Regions from separate parts of the Streptomyces sp. Tu6071 genome, predicted to be linked through region 3. Evidence: riboswitches for the same ligand, from Rfam matches in the RefSeq annotation. Region 3 holds a riboswitch; each other region holds the start of a gene.
What was found. Region 3 has a riboswitch for cobalamin ahead of STTU_RS01630 (CbtB domain-containing protein). Riboswitches for the same ligand answer to the same signal wherever they lie in the genome.

Region 1: another riboswitch for cobalamin. It lies ahead of STTU_RS09715 (ribonucleoside-diphosphate reductase subunit alpha); the one in region 3 lies ahead of STTU_RS01630 (CbtB domain-containing protein).
Region 2: another riboswitch for cobalamin. It lies ahead of STTU_RS27275 (FecCD family ABC transporter permease); the one in region 3 lies ahead of STTU_RS01630 (CbtB domain-containing protein).

The regions. Positions count from the first base shown of each region.
Region 1 is NZ_CM001165.1:2,402,533-2,408,657, reverse strand. Features, by position in the region: gene STTU_RS09720 (ribonucleotide-diphosphate reductase subunit beta) at 1-412, opposite strand, end outside; gene STTU_RS09715 (ribonucleoside-diphosphate reductase subunit alpha) at 412-2,784, opposite strand; cobalamin riboswitch at 2,922-3,043, opposite strand; gene mctP (monocarboxylate uptake permease MctP) at 3,422-5,050, opposite strand; gene STTU_RS09705 (DUF3311 domain-containing protein) at 5,047-5,337, opposite strand; gene STTU_RS09700 (GntR family transcriptional regulator) at 5,542-6,125, opposite strand, start outside.
Region 2 is NZ_CM001165.1:6,447,157-6,453,281, forward strand. Features, by position in the region: gene STTU_RS27260 (medium chain dehydrogenase/reductase family protein) at 1-37, shown strand, start outside; gene STTU_RS27265 (ABC transporter substrate-binding protein) at 121-1,125, opposite strand; gene STTU_RS27270 (ABC transporter ATP-binding protein) at 1,146-1,907, opposite strand; gene STTU_RS27275 (FecCD family ABC transporter permease) at 1,968-3,038, opposite strand; cobalamin riboswitch at 3,155-3,287, opposite strand; gene STTU_RS27280 (glucose-6-phosphate dehydrogenase) at 3,334-4,758, opposite strand; gene STTU_RS27285 (methyltransferase domain-containing protein) at 4,915-6,125, shown strand, end outside.
Region 3 is NZ_CM001165.1:399,691-405,815, reverse strand. Features, by position in the region: gene STTU_RS01645 (hypothetical protein) at 1-5, opposite strand, end outside; gene STTU_RS01640 (class I SAM-dependent methyltransferase) at 215-832, opposite strand; gene STTU_RS01635 (CbtA family protein) at 918-1,685, opposite strand; gene STTU_RS01630 (CbtB domain-containing protein) at 1,705-1,935, opposite strand; cobalamin riboswitch at 1,971-2,104, opposite strand; gene STTU_RS01625 (histidine phosphatase family protein) at 2,170-2,751, shown strand; gene STTU_RS01620 (GTP-binding protein) at 3,031-3,738, shown strand; gene STTU_RS01615 (PPOX class F420-dependent oxidoreductase) at 3,752-4,180, opposite strand; gene STTU_RS01610 (roadblock/LC7 domain-containing protein) at 4,277-4,678, shown strand; gene STTU_RS36135 (DUF6397 family protein) at 4,890-6,125, shown strand, end outside.

The sequences.
Region 1 (6,125 bases), 2.0 Mb from region 3:
CGAAGGCGGCGGCGCGGTCGTCCGGGTCGGGCAGGTACGTGTCGAGCAGCGTCAGGTAGAACTGCACGTGCACGGCCTCCTCGAAGAGCTGCCGGCTCAGGTAGAGCCGCGCCTCCGGGGAGTTGATGTGCTTGTACAGCGTCAGCACGAGGTTGTTCGACACGATCGAGTCGCCCGTCGCGAAGAACGCGACGAGACGGCCGATGAGGTGCTGCTCGCCGGGCGTGAGCTTCGCGAGGTCGGAGACGTCCGAGTGGAGGTCGACCTCCTCGACGGTCCACGTGTTCTTGATCGCGTCCCGGTAGCGCTCGTAGAAGTCCGGGTAGCGCATGGGGCGCAGGGTCAGCTCGAAGCCGGGGTCCAGGAGGTTCTGGTTGCGCTTCTTCTGCTCGGGCAGGGTGGGGTCGGACATTACTGGCAGGCCTCGCAGGACTCGGGGTTCTCCAGGGAGCAGGCGATCGCCTCGGCGTCGGGCACGCTCTGCTGCACCGGGATGGGTGCGGCCTCGGCGGCCGGGGCACCGGCCGCGCGGGCGATGCGCGTCGCGGGACGCGAGCGCAGGTAGTACGTCGTCTTCAGGCCCTTGTTCCAGGCGTGCGCGTACATCGAGGAGAGCTTGCCGATCGTCGGCGTCTCCATGAACAGGTTGAGCGACTGGCTCTGGTCGAGGAAGGCGGTGCGCTCGGCGGCCATGTCGATGAGCCCGCGCTGCGGCAGCTCCCACGCGGTGCGGTACAGCGCGCGGACCTCTTCGGGAATCCAGTTGAAGCCCTGGACTGAGCCGTTCGCCTCGCGCAGCGCCTCACGGGTGCGCGCGTCCCACACGCCGAGCTTCTTCAGGTCCTCGACGAGGTAGCCGTTGACCTGGAGGAACTCGCCGCTGAGCGTCTCGCGCTTGAAGAGGTTGGAGACCTGCGGCTCGACGCACTCGTAGACACCGGCGATCGAGGCGATCGTCGCGGTCGGCGCGATCGCGAGGAGCAGCGAGTTGCGCATGCCGCTCCTGGCGATACGGGCGCGCAGCGCCTCCCAGCGCTCGGGCCAGGTCCGCTCCACGTCGTAGTGGTCGGGGTGCAGGACGCCGCGCGCGGTCCGCGTCTTCTCCCAGGCGGGGACCGGGCCGTGCTTCTCGGCGAGGTCGACGGACGCCTCGTAGGCGGCGAGCATGATGCGCTCGGCGATACGGGTCGACACGGCCTTCGCCTCGGCCGAGTCGAAGGGCAGCCGCAGCTTGAAGAAGACGTCCTGGAGGCCCATCGCGCCCAGGCCCACGGGCCGCCAGCGGGCGTTGGAGTTCGCCGCCTCGTCGGTCGGGTAGAAGTTGATGTCCACGACGCGGTCGAGGAAGGTGACGGCCGTGCGGACGGTCTCGTCCAGGCGCTCCCAGTCGATCGTGCCGTTGTCGACGAACGCGCCGAGGTTGATCGAGCCGAGGTTGCACACGGCGGTCTCGCCGTCGTCGGTGACCTCGATGATCTCGGTGCACAGGTTCGAGGAGTGGACGACGCTGCCGGGCTCGGCGGTCTGGTTCGCGGTGCGGTTGGAGTGGTCCTTGAAGGTCATCCAGCCCTGGCCGGTCTGCGCGAGGGTGCGCATCATGCGGCCGTACAGCTCGCGCGCCGGGATCGTCTTGCGGGCCAGGCCCTTCGCCTCGGCGGCGCGGTACGCGGCCTCGAACTCCTCGCCCCACAGGTCGGTCAGCTCGGGCACGTCGGCCGGCGAGAAGAGCGACCACTCGGCGTCGGCGGCGACGCGGCGCATGAACTCGTCGGGAATCCAGTGCGCGAGGTTGAGGTGGTGCGTGCGGCGCTGGTCCTCGCCCGTGTTGTCGCGCAGCTCCAGGAACTCCTCGATGTCCGAGTGCCACGTCTCCAGGTAGACGGCCGCGGCGCCCTTGCGGCGCCCGCCCTGGTTGACGGCGGCGACGGAGGAGTCGAGCGTCTTGAGGAAGGGGACGATGCCGTTCGAGTGCCCGTTGGTGCCGCGGATCAGCGAACCGCGCGAGCGGATGCGGGAGTACGCGATGCCGATGCCGCCCGCGTGCTTGGAGAGCCGGGCGACCTGGAGGTAGCGCTCGTAGATCGAGTCCAGCTCGTCCTTCGGCGAGTCCAGGAGGTAGCACGAGGACATCTGCGGGTGCCGCGTACCGGAGTTGAAGAGCGTCGGCGAGGAGGGCAGGTAGTCCAGGCGGCTCATGAGCCGGTACAGGCTCGCGACCTCGTCGACGGCCGGGAGGCTGTCGTCGGCGGCGAGCCCGGCCGCGACGCGCAGCAGGAAGTACTGCGGGGTCTCGACGACCTTGCGCGTGATCGGGTGGCGCAGGAGGTAGCGGCTGTAGAGGGTGCGCAGGCCGAAGTAGCCGAAGCGGTCGTCGCCCCCGGTGTCGACGAGCGCGTCCAGGCGGGCGGCGTGCGCGGCGACGAACTCCGCCGTGCGGTCGCCGATGAGGCCCTCGCGGTGGCCCACGGCGACGGAGGCCGCGAAGCCGCTCGCGCCCTGCCCCGCGGCCTCCTCGACGATCGCGAGGGCCAGCAGGCGGGCGGCGAGCCGGGAGTAGGCGGGGTCCTCGGAGATGAGCCCGGCGGCGGCCTCGGTGGCCAGCTCGCGCAGCTCCGCCTCGTCGGCGTGGGCGCTGCGACCGCGCAGGGCGGCGGCGGCGACCCGGCCGGGGTCGGTGTCGGGGAGGTCGGCGGTGAGTTCCGTGAGGGTCCGCAACAAGGCGGTCCCGGGAAGGTCCTGCTCGGCCGCGACCGATGAGGCGGGATCTGCTGGCGCGATGGTCACTGGGGTGGCTCTCCCTCGCTCGGCTGGGGGCCTCGGGTGCGGGGCGGCGACGGGACGACGGCAGCGCTTTCGGGCACACCGCGTCACGTCCCCGGCCCTTTCCGCGGGGCCCGGACGTCTGGCACCGCGCCCGGGTGGGACGGCGGCGCGCTTTCGGCAGGTCATCGGACTCGCAACACGCCACGGGGCGCGTCGCACACCGTTGCGGGACAGTCCCGGACTCGCACCGGATTCCCCTGCCGACAGCGAGGAAGAGCATACATCTGGGGGGCGGGCGGGAAAGGAGGCCCCAGATGTTGTGTCGGGGGCGGGGACTGTTACGTGCGGGTCAACGGTTGTGGGGTGCCGACAAGGCGTCCTGTGCCCGGTGGGGTGACGGGGGGCGGTGGGGGCGGCGGCGTCGATCGTATGGCTTGAGGGGACCCCACAAGCGAGGTGGGGCGGAGTTTTTACCGGGGGGAGCGGGGCGTGCGCGTGTTCGCATTTCGGTTGCGCAAAGTGAGGAGATGTCAGGGGCATACGAACGCCGGGAGGGGCTGAAAGAATCAGCCCCTCCCGGCGGCCCCCGGCCGAAGGCTGGGGGAGTCCGAGGAGCGGGGTCCGGGGCGGAGCCCCGCGCGAACCCCCGCCCGGGGAGTCAGTGCCCCGCGGTCTCCGGCACCGCCGGCGGAAGCTCCTGCTTCACGCCGGGGTCGCCCGCGTCGGCCACGTAGTCCGAGGGCCGCGTCTCGTCCACGCCCTCCGGCGCCTTGAAGGCCCGCAGGACGAAGGTGAGCACGACCGTGACCACGAGGTTCAGGACGATGGCCGTCATCCCGATGTACCCGATCTCGCCGAGCCCCGGGATCTCCTTCGACGAGCCCCCGAAGTGGTCCTGCGTCGGCGAGGACGTCGACCAGGCCGCCCACGTCCCGTACGCCATCCCGGCCGCCCAGCCGGCGAGCAGCGCCCAGCGGTGGAACCAGCGCGTGAAGAGGCCGCCGACGAGCGCGGGGAGCGTCTGGAGAATCCAGATGCCGCCGAGGAGCTGGAAGTTGATCGCGACTGTCTTGTCCATGCCGAGCACGAAGATCAGCGCGCCGACCTTCACGAGCAGCGAGACGAGCTTGGAGATCCGCGCCTCCTGCGCCGGGGTCGCGTCCGGCTTCAGGAAGTCCTTGTAGATGTTGCGCGTGAAGAGGTTCGCCGCGGCGATCGACATGATCGCCGCCGGGACGAGCGCGCCGATGCCGATCGCGGCGAAGGCGACCCCGGCGAACCAGTCCGGGAACATGTTCTCGAAGAGCTGCGGGATCGCGAGCTGGCCGTTGCTCACCTTGACGCCGCTCGCGATCGCCATGAAGCCGAGGAGCGCGAGCAGCCCCAGCATGAGCGAGTAGAGCGGCAGGATCGTGGTGTTGCGCCGGATCACGTTCCGCTTGCTCGACGAGAGCGTCGCCGTCACCGAGTGCGGGTACATGAAGAGCGCGAGCGCCGAGCCGAGGGCGAGCGTCGCGTACCCCCACTGCCCGGCCTCGCCGGGCGCGAGCGCGCCCTTCGGCTGTCCCGTCGCGGGGTTCTTCTGCGAGAGCGCGTCGCCGGCCTTCGCGAAGATGTCGTCGAAACCGCCGAGCTTGATCGGGATGTAGATGATCGCGACCGCGATGACGAGGTAGATCAGCCCGTCCTTGACGAAGGCGATCAGCGCCGGGGCCCGCAGCCCCGAGGAGTACGTGTACGCGGCGAGTACGGCGAAAGCGATCAGAAGTGGCAGGTCCTTGACAAACCAGTTCGTGTCGTCGCCGCCGCCCACGCCCATGACGTCCAGGACGGCCTGGATGCCGACGAGTTGCAGCGCGATGTACGGCATCGTGGCGAGGATGCCGGTGAGCGCGACGGCGAGCGAGAGTCCCTTGGAGCCGAAGCGGCCCCGTACGAAGTCCGAGGTCGTCACGTACCCGTGCCGGTGCGAGACCGACCACAGGCGCGGCAGGAAGGTGAAGATGAGCGGGTAGACGAGGATCGTGTACGGCACGGCGTAGAACCCGGCCGCGCCGCCCGCGTAGATCGCCGCGGGGACCGCGACGAAGGTGTACGCGGTGTAGAGGTCGCCGCCGAGCAGGAACCAGGTCACCCAGGTGCCGAAGGAACGACCGCCGAGGCCCCATTCGTCGAGGCTCTCCACGCCGGAGCGCCGCCAGCGCGCCGCGAGGAAGCCCATGACGGTGACGACGACGAAGAAGAAGATGAAGACCGCGAGCGCGATCCCGTTGACGCCGTCCTTCACTTGACCTCACCGCCCCGCGGGGCGCGCCGCACGCGCTGGTCGTGCTGCCACAACTTGTAGGCGAGGAAGGTCAGTCCGCTGGAGATGAAGACCCACAGCATCTGGTACCAGTAGAAGAACGGAATCCCGATGAAGGTCGGGTCGATCTTCGCGTACGAACCCACCCACAGCATCGCCACGAAGGGCGCGACGAGACAGAGCCCGACCACGATCCGCAAAGGGGTCACGACCGGCAGCGTCCCGTCACCTCCCCCCGGCTCCGCCGTCGTTCCCGCGTCCCGTGCCATGTTCCGGCTCCCCTCGTTCCCCCGCGCACCTCGGTGTGCGCGGGCACGCGTCGCCGCACGCGACGCGACGGCGGAAATGTAGGGCAGTTACCGGCCAGGCAACACCCCTGTACCGCATAGCGGACGCGTTCGGGCGGTCGCCCGCGCCCGGGGTGTCCGGGGTGTGCGCGGGCGGGGGTTTTTGTCCTTCGGGAGGTATCGGACTTACGGCCGGCGCAGGTTGGCCACGAACTTGTAACGGTCGCCCCGGTAGACGGAGCGCACCCACTCCACCGGTTCCCCGCGCCCGTCCACCGAGTGCCGCGAGAGCAGCAGCATCGGCAGGCCCACGTCGGTGCCGAGCAGGGACGCCTCGCGCGGGGTCGCGAGCGAGGTCTCGATCGTCTCCTCGGCCTCGGCGAGCCGCACGTCGTAGACCTCGGAGAGCGCGGTGTAGAGCGAGGTGTACTTGACGAGCGAACGGCGCAGCGCGGGAAAGCGCTTGGCCGCCAGGTGGGTCGTCTCGATCGCCATCGGCTCCCCGCTCGCGAGGCGCAGCCGCTCGATGCGCAGCACCCTGCCGCCCGAGTCGATGTCGAGCAGCCCGGCGAGGCGCTCGTCGGCCGTGACGTAGCCGATGTCCAGGAGCTGGGACGTCGGTTCCAGCCCCTGGGCGCGCATGTCCTCGGTGTACGAGGTCAGTTGCAGCGCCTGCGAGACCTTCGGCTTCGCGACGAAGGTGCCCTTGCCCTGGATGCGTTCGAGCCGGCCCTCGACGACGAGTTCCTGGAGCGCCTGGCGCACGGTCG
Region 2 (6,125 bases), 6.0 Mb from region 3:
GGGCACGGTGAGCGGCAAGATCGTCCTGACACCGTGAGGCCGGGGAGGGCAGGCGCACCGGAGAGCCACCCCCGGCACGCCCCGGCACGCCTGCCCCGGGGCGGACGTCCCCCGCACCCCTCACCCCGCGTCGGCGACCTCCCGCAGGTACCCGCCGAGCCGCTCGATCGCCGAGGGGTTGCGCGGGCTCTCCACCAGGTCCGCGTAGTCCAGCACGTACACGCGCTTGTTCTTGATCGCGGACACGTTCCGCAGCGGCGGGTACGACAGCAGGAAGTCCCGCTTCTTCCTCGCGCTCGTCGCCCCGTAGTCGTTGACGACGATGACGTCCGGGTTCCGCTTCACGACCGTCTCCCAGCCGACCGTCGTCCACGAGTCCTTGAGGTCGTGCAGGATGTTGACGCCCCCGGCCTCGCTGATGATCTGCTCGGGCGCCGCGTACCTGCCCGAGGTGAAGGGCTGGTCCTGGCCGCTGTCGTAGAGGAAGACCGAGGGCCGCTTCGCGGGGGCCTTCGCGCGCACGGCCGCGACCTTCGCCTTGTACTCCCTGATCAGCTTCGTGGCCCGCGCCTCGACGCCGAAGATCTTCCCGAGGTTGTCCAGATCGGTGTAGAGCGCGTCGAGCGGCGGCATGATGCCGCGCGAGGTGCCGGTGCGGGCGTTGCGGCAGGACTCGGTGAGCAGGTACGTGCCGATGCCGGCCTTGTGCAGCTCGTCGGGGGTCAGCGCGTTCTCGTTGAAGCCGTAGTTCCAGCCCGCGAAGACGAGGTCGGCGTGCGCGGCGAGCGCGTTCTCCTTGGTGACGCGGTCCTTCGATATCCACTTCACCTTGTTGTACGCGTCCTTGTACGGCACGCCCGTCAACGAGCCCTTGTCGTCCGGCATGGCGTACCCGGCCATGCGGTCCTCCAGACCGAGCGCGAACATCAGCTCGGTGATGCCGATGTCGTTGGTCACGACGCGCTCGGGCCGCTTGTCGTACGTGACCTTCTCGCCGCAGTTGGTGACGGTCACCGCCTCCGCCTTCGCGGCCTTCCCGTCGTCGTGCTCGACCTTCGCGCCGCAGCCGGTCAGCGTGACGGCGGCGGCGAGGCCGAGCGAGGCGGTGGTGAGGAGCTTGCGCACGGGAGAACCCTCCGGGGTCTTCAGGGAGTCAGGGGGTCGAACAGGAACTGGGTCGCACCCGTCTCCGGGTGGCGCACGCGATGCGCCCGTACGCCGAAGACCTCCGCGAGCAGCGCGGCGGAGAGCACCTCGTCGGGCGGGCCCGAGGCGACGACGCGCCCCCGGTGCAGGACGTGCAGGAGGTCGCAGTGCGCGGCGGCGAGATTGAGGTCGTGCAGCGCGGCGAGCACGGTCGGGCCGCTCGCGCGGACCCGGCGCAGGACATCGAGCTGGTGGGCGATGTCGAGGTGGTTCGTGGGCTCGTCGAGGACGAGGACGCGCGGCTCCTGGGCGAGCGCGCGGGCGATGAGCACGCGCTGCTTCTCACCGCCCGACAGCGACTGGAAGCCGCGCGCGGCGAGGTGCGCGACGCCCGCGTCCGCGAGCGCCCGCGCGCAGATCTCCCGGTCGCGCGCGGCGGAGCGCTCGCGGTGCGGGAGCCGCCCCATCGCGACGACCTCGGCGGCGGTGAAGTCGAAGTCGGCGGCCGTCTCCTGCGGCAGTGCGGCGAGCAGCCGCGCGGCGGCCCGGGGCGCGAGGCGGTGCACGTCCTCGCCCCCGACCCGTACGACCCCCGCGTCGGGGCGCCGCGCCCGGTACACGCACCGCAGCAGCGTCGACTTGCCGCTCCCGTTCGGCCCGACGAGCCCCACGAAGGCCCCGGCGGGCGCGTCGAGCACGACCGCGTCGACGAGCCGCGCGCCCGCCGCTTCGACCGAGACGCCTTCGATGTCGAGCCGCATGTCACTTCCTCCGGACGGTCTTGAATACGGGGTACGGGGCCGGCCTCGGGCTCTCCGCGCTCAGCGTCCCGCGAGCGCGTGCCCGCCGCGCCGCATGAGCAGCAGGAAGGCGGGCACCCCGAGCGCCGCCGTGACGACCCCGACGGGCAGTTCGGTGGGCGCGAGCAGCAGGCGCGAGAGCAGGTCGGCCCACACGAGGAGCACGGCCCCGGCGAGCGGCGCGACCGCGAGGACCCGCGCGTGGGAGGCCCCGACGAGCATCCGTACGAGGTGCGGCACCATGAGCCCGACGAAACCGATCGCCCCGCTCACCGCGACGACGGTCCCCGTCACCGCCGCCGTCACGACGAAGAGTTCGCGCCGCAGCCGGTCGGGCGGCACGCCGAGCGCCGCCGCCGTCTCGTCGCCCATCGCGAGCGCGTCGAGCGCCCCCGCCCGCACCCCGAGCCACACGAGACCCGCGAGCACCGTCGCGGCGACGAGCGGCACCTTCGGCCACGTCGCCCCGCCGAGGCTCCCGAGCAGCCACATCATCGCCGAGCGCGCCGCCTCGCCCCGCTCCGCGCCGAAGACCATGACCGTCGTGACCGCCTGGAAGCCGTACGCGAGCGCGGTCCCCGTCAGGACGAGCCGCAGCGGGCTGAGCCCGAGCGCGGAGCGGGCCACCGCGTAGACGAGGGCGGTCGCCGCGAGCGCGGAGACGAAGGCCGAGAAGGACAGCGCCCACACGCCGAGGCCCGCGAGCGCGCCGAAGAGGATGACGGCGTTGGCGCCCACGGCGGCGCCCGAGGAGATGCCGAGCACGAAGGGGTCGGCGAGCGCGTTCCGTACGAGCGCCTGCACCGCGACCCCGACGGCGGCGAGCCCCGCGCCGACCACGGCCGCGAGCACGACGCGCGGGAAGCGGATCTCCCACACGATCGTGTAGGCCCCCGCGTCGTCCGCGCCGACGCTCCCGCCGCTCAGCCCGGCCCACAGCAGCCGCAGCACCCGCCCCCAGCCGATCCCCGTCGCACCGAGCGCGACCCCGCACACGAGCGAGGCGAGCAGCACGAGCGCGAGCCCGAGGAGCAGCGGGGGCACGGGTATGCGGCGGGTGCCCTCGGCTCGGGGCGCGGTGGTGAGGGACATGACGGGCGCGCATCCTCCGGGAGGGCGGCCACCGGCGGAACGCGCAGGGCGCCGGTGGGGCCCGGAGGGGCTTCGTGGCGGTCCCTGCTCGCAGTCCACGGCGAGCGGTCGACGGGGTCGGTACTCCTGCCGCGGGCGATCGGGCTCGCGCGGCCCCCAGGACACCCTGTGGGCCACGCACACCGTTGCGGGTCAGCGCCGGATTCCCACCGGCTTCCCCCACGAGAGGCCCGTGCAGGCTAGCAAACCCCCGTCAGGGGCGAACCGCCGGGACGCCACTTACGTCCCCCGTGCCTCACTTCTCCGGCACCCGCCACCCCCGCTTCCCCGCCAGCTCCAGCGCCGCCGTGGGCCCGAAGGAGCCCCGCGCGTACGGCAGCGGTACGCCCCCCTCGCCCTGCACGTCCGCGCACACCTCCCACAACCGCTCGATCTCCTCCGCGCCCGTGAACCACGTCGGGTCGCCCGCGAGCGCGTCGAGGAAGACCCGCGCGTACGCGGTCAGCGGCGGGTCGTCGGGGAAGGCCGTGCCCTCGTCGAGCATGAGCGGCGCCCGGACGAGCCGGAAGCCGGTCCCGGGCCGCTTCCCGTACGCCTCGACGCCGAAGCGCGGCGGGTCGGTGAGGTCGAAGACCCACTCCGAGGGCCGGTCGCAGGCCGCGTAGTCGGCCCCCGGGACCCGGGACGCCTCGCGCAGCCCGATCGTCACCTGCTGCCGCGAGACGCCCATCGCCTTGCCCGTGCGCAGCAGGAACGGCACGCCCTCCCAGCGCGGGTCGTCGATCCAGGCGCGCAGCGCCACGAAGGTCTCGGCGGTCGAGTCGGCCGCGACGCCGTCCTCCTCGCGGTAGCCCTCGTACTGCCCGAACACCGTCTCGTCGGGCGAGAAGGGCCGCAGCTTCCGGAAGAGCGCGGTCCGCGCCTCGCGCAGCTCGTCCGCCCCGTACCGCTCGGGCAGGTCGAGCGCGACGATGCCGAGGACCTGCCCGAGGTGCGTGGGGATCATGTCGCGGAAGGTCCCCGTGGACTCCATGAAGGAGGCCCGGCCCTCGATGTCGATCTCCTCGGGCACGTCGATCTGCACGTACGCGAGGTGCTCGCGGTTCCACACCGACTCCAGCCAGCCGTTCGCGAGCCGCAGCGCGAGGAGGTTGCGCACCGCCTCCTTGCCGAGGAAGTGGTCGACGCGGAAGACGCGTTCCTCGGGGACGATCTCGTGGAGCCGCTTGTTGAGCGCGCACGCGCTCGCGACGTCCTCGCCGAACGGCTTCTCCATCACGAGCACCGCGTCGTCGCTGAGCCCGGTCGAGCCGATCATGCCGAGCATCCCCGACATGCTCGCGGGCGGCACCGAGAGGTACAGGAGGGTACGGGTGTCCGCGCCGAGCCCTTCGCGGGTCTCGCGCACGACCCGGGCCAGGTCCTCGCCGTCCTCCGCCGACGAGGACTGGAAACGGAAGCGCGCGGTGAACTCGTCGAGACCCGCCGGGGCCTCGCCGCCGTGCGCCCCCTTCACCGCCTCCGAGACGATCTCCCGGAAGTCCTCGTCCGTGCCGGGGGAGTGCCGGCCGGAGCCGATCACGGCGTACTCCTTCGACGTGAGGCCGCGCGCGTGGAGCTGGAAGAGCGCCGGGTACAGCTTGCGCTTGGCCAGGTCGCCGGTGGAGCCGAAGAGGACCAGGAGCAGCGGACGGCCGTCGGCCGGGGTGTCGGAAGCCATGCGGGAAGCGCCTCTCGTACGAGAACGGGCCGGGCCCGGGGGGCCGGGGCTGACCGGGGTCGGGTACCCGCTTCCCAGCCTTGTGCGCCTGTCGGCTCGTCACCTCGCCGCCGGGGCCGCTCGGGTGAGCACCGTGCCCCGCCCGGCGGATCGGCGTTGGTCGCGGGCGAGGGCGGGGACGTTGTCAGTGGCGGCTGCCAGGATCGGCGGCACACGGTCGCGCGAGGCGCGGGGCCACGGGACGTACGGGCGAGAGGCGGGGCGCGCATGACGCGGACGGGCCGGGGCGGAGCGGATCGGAGCGGGGACCAAGCGCCTGCTGGCGCCGCCGCGCCTGGCGGTGGCGGTACGGCGCCGGGCGGCGGCGGGACGCCGGGCTCCGGCGGTGTGCCGGGCTCCGGCGCTGCGCCGGGCGAGGGCGGCGGCGCTGGGACCGGGTGGGGCGCGGGGACGGACTGGGACGCGGTCGCGCCCGGGTTCGACACCGAGGCGGACCACGGGCTGCGCGATCCCGCCGTACGGGACGCCTGGGCGGGCCGCCTCACGGCCTGGCTGCCCGCCGCCCCCGCCGACGTGCTCGACCTCGGCTGCGGCACCGGCAGCCTCGCCCTGCTCGCCGCCCGCGCCGGACACCGCGTCACCGCCTCCGACCGCTCCGCCGCGATGCTCGCCGAGGCCCGCGCCAAGCTCGCCGGGACCGGCACCCGCCTCGTCCGCGCCGACGCCGCGCACCCGCCCTTCGCACCCCGCTCCTTCGACGTCGTCCTCGTCCGCCACCTGTTGTGGCTCTTCGCGGACCCGGCGGCCGTGCTGCGCCGCTGGTGCGCGCTCCTGCGCCCCGGCGGGCGGCTCGTGCTGGTCGAGGGCCGCTGGAAGGAAGCGGGCCTGCCGCTCGCCGAGGTCACCGCGCTCCTCGCCCCGCTCACCGAACGCCTCCACACCGAGCCGCTGAGCGGGGACGCGGACCTGTGGGGCGGCCCGGTCGGCGACGAGCGGTACGCGGTCGTCGCGAGCCCCGCGCCACCCCGCAGGCACAGCGAGATCGTCGACGTCCACCTCTTCCTGCGGCGCGGCGACGAGGTCCTCCTCGCCCGCCGCGCGAACACCGGCTACGCGGACGGCCTGTGGCACGCGCCGTCCGGGCACGTCGAGGAGGGCGAGGACGTGCGGACGGCGGTGCTGCGCGAGGCGTACGAGGAGACGGGCCTGCGGCTGACCCCCGAGGACGTGCGCGTCGCCCTCGTCATGCAGCACGCGGCCCCCTCGGGCGGGAGCCGCATCGGCTGGTTCTTCGAGGCCGTGCACCCGGCGGGCGGCGAGCCGCGCAACGCGGAGCCGCACAAGTGCGACGCCCTGGAGTGGTTCCC
Region 3 (6,125 bases):
CCCACGTCCGCCTCCCGATCGGTTCCCGTGCGCCCCCTCCCGTGCGGAAGCGGGCGACGGGGCCCGCCGCGTGCGGGCTGGCGCACCTTAACCAGCGAGTAACCACGGCGTCGAGAGGTGGCACAAGCCCGTCCCGAAGCCTTCACGCGGCACGCGAGCCGGGGGGCGGGGCCGGGCGCCCCGCCCACCGGTCATGACGAGGCGTTCCGGTTGATCAGGCCGTGGGACGCTCACGCTCCCGTACCGCCACCGCGAGGAAGCGGGCGTCCTCGTCCACGTACGACACGAGCTGCCAGCCCGTGGCGGCGAGCAGCGGGGCGAGTCGCGCCCTCGCGCGCACGTCGTCCTCGCTCAATTCCCTTCCGTGGCGCGCCGCGAGGGCCGCGCGTCCGAGCGGGTGGAAGAGCGCGAGCCGCCCGGCGGGCCGTGTCACCCGCGCCAGCTCCCGCAGGCCGGTCCCGGGGCCCGGCAGGTGCGAGACGAGCCCCGCCCCGAACACCGCGTCGCACGCCCCGTCCCGCAGCGGCAGCCGCGCCACGTCCGCGAGGACCAGTGCCCCGTACCGCTCCCGGTCTTTGGCCGCCGCTTCGGCCACCATCTCCGGCGTCAGGTCCACGCCGAGCACGGTGCCGCCGGGCCCGACGCGTTCCCGCAGCGGCGCGAGTGCCCGGCCCGTACCGCAGCCCGCGTCGAGCACGCGGTCACCGGGCCGCAGCCCGAGGACGCCCGTGGCCGCGTCGTAGCGCGGCTGATCGCCGGGGAACCTGTCCTCCCATCCCGCCGCCCGCGCTCCGAAGAACTCCCGTACCGACTGTTGGGTCTTCTCGCTCATGCCTCCCATCCTGCCCGCGGCAGACGCGAAAACGGGGGGAGGGCCCGGGAATCAGGCCCTCCCCCCGTGTCGTACGGGTCTTCGCTCAGACCGCGGCCGAGGCCGCCGCGCCGACCTTGACGCGCCGCTCGGCGGGCGCGAGCAACCGCTGGGCCAGCTCACCGAAGAGCAGGCCGAAACCGGTCCACAACGTGAGCTGAATACCGATCGAGGCCACGCGGAACCGCCACAGGAGCGTGGCGGGGAAATCGTGCCCGACCTCGTTGACCGGCGGCAGGAAGGCGTAGGCGAGACCGATCACGACGGCGAAACCCGCGAGCGCGACGACCGTCGCCCACCAGTTGCCGAGCGTCGGGGCGAGTCGCTTGCCGATGATCACGGTGGCGATCGCGAGCAGCACGCTCAGCAGCATCATCAGCCCGTACAGGGCCGTGCGTTTGCCGATCGTGTCGGGATTGCCGACGGCCGGAGGGGTCGCCGGGTACTTGAGGAAGGGAACGAGGTAGACCGCGAAGAGGCCCCCCGCCGCCATGAACGCGGCGGTCGCGCGCGGGCTGAAACGGCCCACCCGGCCGAGCGCGAAGCAGTAGGCGAGGGCGACGATGCCGCCGAAGGCGACCCCGTAGGCGAGGACACCCGTCGCGAGACCGGCGGTGGACTGGAGGCCGCGGCTGACGACCTCGACCTCGTGCTCGTGGCCGCCTCCCCCGTGGGAGTGCGCCTCCTCCAGAGCGATCGCCGAGTCCACCCGGGGTTCCCCGAGCAGATAGGCGACGACGAAGGCGAGGACCCCGGCGGCGAGACCGGCGAGCATCCCGCGCACGAGGAGTTTCCTGACGATGGCGGAGTTCATGGGAGTGGGAGTCCGCCCGTCAGTGGCAGGGGAAACCGAGCAGGTGCCGGCCGTCGTGCACCCACTCGTGGACGCCCGTGCCGGAGAACAGAGAGGTGGCGCCCTGCTCGGCGCCGACGAAGTAGAGCGCGATGAGCATGAGGAGGCCGACGAAGACCGCCCATGGCAGCACCGTGCGGACCGGCAGGCGAAGGGGGGTTTCGGTAGCGGGAGAAGAGCCCGAAACGGGCGGGGCGGCGGACTGCGCCATGGCAAGCCTCCTGGGGAACTCGCGTCCCGGTCGATGGAGCTTCGAACGCGCATGACGGGTCTGACTCACCGGGGCCCGCGTACGGGCCCGGCATACAGTGGCGCGACCGTTCCGGGCTCTCACCGGATTCCGTCATGTCGCTTGTAAGGTCATCGGGACGATATCGCTCACCCGTCCGCACGCCAAGTGCGCCTGCCGGACGTGAGACATGACAAGTGGTGAAAGCGGGCCGGAATGACGATCCGGGTGATCCTTGTCTCGGCCGCCGAGAGCGAGGCGAGCCGTACCGCGGCCTTCGACGACGGCACGCCGCTGACGGAGCGGGGGCGCGCCGCCGCGGACCGGCTGCGGGCGAACGGAGTCCTGCCGACGGAGGAGAACGTCAGGGCACGGGCCCGCCGCGCGCCCTCGCCGCGCTGTCACGAGACCGCCACCCTCCTGGGCCACCCCGGGGCACTCGCCGCACCCGCCCTCGCGGGGCAGGACCCGGGAAGCTGGCGCGGCCGTCCGCTCGACGCGGTGGCCGCGGCGGAACCCGCCGCCCTCAGCGCCTGGCTCTCCGACCCGAGTGCGCGCCCCGGCGTCGACGGCGAACCGTTGACCGCCCTCGTGCGGCGGGTCGGCACCCACCTGGACCACCTCGCGGGCACCGTGACGGGCCCGCTCCCCTTGTTCGTCGAACCGGACACGGTCCGTGCCGCCCTCGTCCACGCCCTCGGCCTCCCCCTCCCCGTGTACTGGCGCCTCGACGTCCGCCCTTTGGCGGTGACGACACTCGTGGGACATGGGGGGCGGTGGAATCTGGTGCTGTCCTGAAGGCCCGCTCCGAAGGCTGCCGTGCAACGGTCCCCGTGCGCCCGCTTCCGTGTTTTCGCCCCACCACGTCGTCGCACCGGATGCGTTGTCGGTTCACGTGATCGTGGATTTCCTCGCTTGTGGACCTGATGCGGTGTGAAACGGTCCGATACGGGCGCGAACCACCCCGTCCGGTAAAGAATCCCGCACTTCACGCCCTGTGCCCCGGGACTTGTCATCCTGGGCGCTTCGGCGCCGGGACAGCTGGTGCCAGGGATGTCGTGGCGAGGGAAGTGGCGGATGGGCGACGGGCGATCGTATGCGACGGGGGAACGCCTCATCCTCAAGATCGTCGTCTCGGGCGGGCCCGCCACCGGGAAGACGTCGTTCGTCGGTGCCGCGCGGGGGACGGGTTCCGCGTGGGGGAGCGCGCGGGTGGGGGGTCCGGTCGGGGAGGGCGGTGCCCCGGACGGCGACGGGCTCGGCGGGGAGGGGCCCGTACCGGCGTCGCCGCAGCCGTACGGTCCCGTCGTCGCGTACGAGCCGACGGGTGGCGCGTACGAGCCTGCCGGTGGCACGGGGGAGCGGGGAGGTGGTGAGGGGGCGGTCGCGCTCGACTTCGGGCGGCTCGTGCTGCGGCCGGATCTGACCGTGTGCCTCTTCGGTGTTCCGGGGCTCGAACGGTCGGCGGCACTGTGCGAGGACATGTGCGCGGGCGCGCTCGGCGCGGTCGTCCTCGTCGACACCGGGCGGCTCGCGGAGAGCTTCGCGCTCGTGGACCGGCTCGAGGAGCGGGCGCTGCCCTTCGTCGTGGTGGTGAACCGTTTCGCGGGACCCATCGCGTACACCCCCGAGCAGGTCGCGTCGGCACTGGGCCTGTCCCCGGGCGTCCCCGTGCTCGCCGGAGATGTGCGCGAGACGACGACGGTCCGTCATGTCCTCGCGGAACTCGTGGCGTACACGGGGAGGTTCCGGGCGGCGCGGCTGCTCGAGGCGGTGTCGCGGTGAGTGGCGACGGTGGTCAGTCGGCGACGCCGCCGTAGGCGACGACCTTCTCGACCCTCACCCGGACGACGAGTTCCCCCGGGACGCCGTTGCGGCGCCCGTAGACCTCGGCCTCCTCCGGGCCCACGTAGCGCTCGGCGATCTTCGTCGCCCAGCGCAGCAACTCCTCGGGGTCCTCGCTGATTTCGGCGGAACCCTCGATCGTGACGAAGGAGAACGGCGGTCGCTCGTCGTCCACGCACAGTGCGACACGCCCGTCACGGGCCAGATTCCGCCCCTTGACGGTGCCCTTGCCGGTGTTGAGGACCAGGTCCGAACCATCCAGAACGAACCAGATCGGGGCGATGTGCGGACTTCCGTCAGCCCGCACCGTGGCCAGCTTCGCCGTCCGCGTGCCGTCCGAAACGAAGGCTCGCCATTCTTCATCGGTCATTTTATGGGTCATATGCTCATCATCCTTGCTGTCCGCCGAGTGGTGGGGAAGGCTTGCCGAAGGGTTCCTCCGAACAGGGGGAGCGGCTGCGGACGGGGAGAGCGGAACGTGGAACGGAACGCAAGACTCGGCTGGCTTCTCGACGAACTGACCCAGCGCGTCGAGCACATCAGGCACGCTCTGGTGCTCTCCAACGACGGCCTGGTCACGGGCCTCAGTGCCGATCTCGCACGCGAGGACGCCGAGCATCTCGCGGCAGTCGCCTCGGGCCTGCACAGCCTCGCCAAGGGCTCGGGCGCGCATTTCAAGGTGGGCAAGGTCCGCCAGACGGTCATCGAGTTCGACGAGGCGCTCCTCTTCGTCACGGCGGCGGGTGACGGCAGTTGCCTGTGCGTGCTGAGCGGCTCGGACGCGGACGTGGGGCAGGTGGCCTACGAGATGACGCTGCTCGTGAGCAAGGTGGGGGAGCATTTGGGGGTGGATTCCCGGCGGCCGGGGGCGGCTGGGTGAGGGGGTGGGGGCGCGGGGGAGGGGGGAGTCGCGGGGAGGCACCGGGGTGGGTGCGCGGGGATGGGTGCGAGGGGCGGGGTGATTTTCCGATCTTCGTCATGTTGATGAGCAGATCATCCGGTTACGGCTGAGTTATCCACAGGCGGGAAGAAGGTGGTGTCCGTCCCGCCCCATACGGTCTGTCCCAAGGTTCGGCTCCGAGGGGGACGGTATGGCGGTACGCGGCATGACGACGGCGGCGACGGTGGGCGGTAGGCCGGTCCGGGGTGACTTGCTCAATCCTGAACAGGCTTCCTCGCTGCTGGAGTTGACGAACGAAGAGGTGGAGCGGGCGGCAGTGCTCGACGTGCTGCCCTCCGTACCGGGGCGCGGCACGCTCCCGCGCCGTTTCACGGCCGGGGAGATCGCACGGCAGCGGGCGATGCCGGGCTTCCCCCATGCTCTCCGCGAGGCGGTACGGTGCGTCGGCACCGCCGACGCCGCCGACCTGCTCGGCATCGCCCCGCACCGCTTCACCCGCCTCGCCAAGCTGGGCCTGCTCGCGCCGGTCGACTTCCGCCTCAACCGCTACCGCGCCGTCGTGTGGGCGTACCTCGTCACGGAAGTGGAGGAGCTGGGACGGCGCAGGCCGGAGCTGCTGGTGGGCAGGCTTCCGGCCGAACTGCGCTCCATGGCGGAGGGGGACCGGCGCGCGCCGCGGTGGCGGGAGCGGCGGCGCGGTCACCTGCACCGGCTCAGCTCCGACCCGTGGGAGCGAGCGGCTCTCCTAGCGGTCCAGCTCGGCCCCGAGGAAACGGCGCGCGCGGCGGACCCCGACGAATGCGGTTACCTGCGGCGCCTCCTTCCCGCACAGGGAGCCCAGGCCCTCACCTCACTGACAATCGCTCAGGGGGCGGACGAACTCCGCTCCCTGCGGGCGCAGTTCCTGGATGAACTGCGTCTCGCGCGAGCCGACCGCCCGGCACCTCGTGCGGGGCGGAAGGCCGGGGCGGGGGCAGCGCGGGGCCCGGGGACGGAGGCAGCGGGAGGAGCGGCCAGGGCCGCGCTGCCACGCCGCTCCGCATCCCGTACCGGCCACTCGGCCTCACGCCCGCCCCTTTCGCCGTCCGTCGCGTCCCCGGCTCCTGCCGCGCAAACCGTGGCGCTCCCGGCACCGGCAAGCTTTCCCATGCCGCTGCCGACCTTCCCGGTATCCGCCACCGCGCAGCCGGGTCGCCCGGACCCGTCAGTCGCCGGACGGCCGTCAGCTTCGTCTTCGTCGCGGGTCCCGATGGGCCCAGAGACCGACGTGCCGTCTCCCGCCGCGAGGGGAGGGGCACCGTTCGCATCGGCGGCCTCGGAAACGGCGTCCGCCGCCCCGTCACGTGTGGATTCGCTCTCGGCCGGGCCTTCGCTCCCTCTCCCGCCCCCGCTTCCGTCCCGGGCGGCCGGTTCGTCCTCCTCGGCA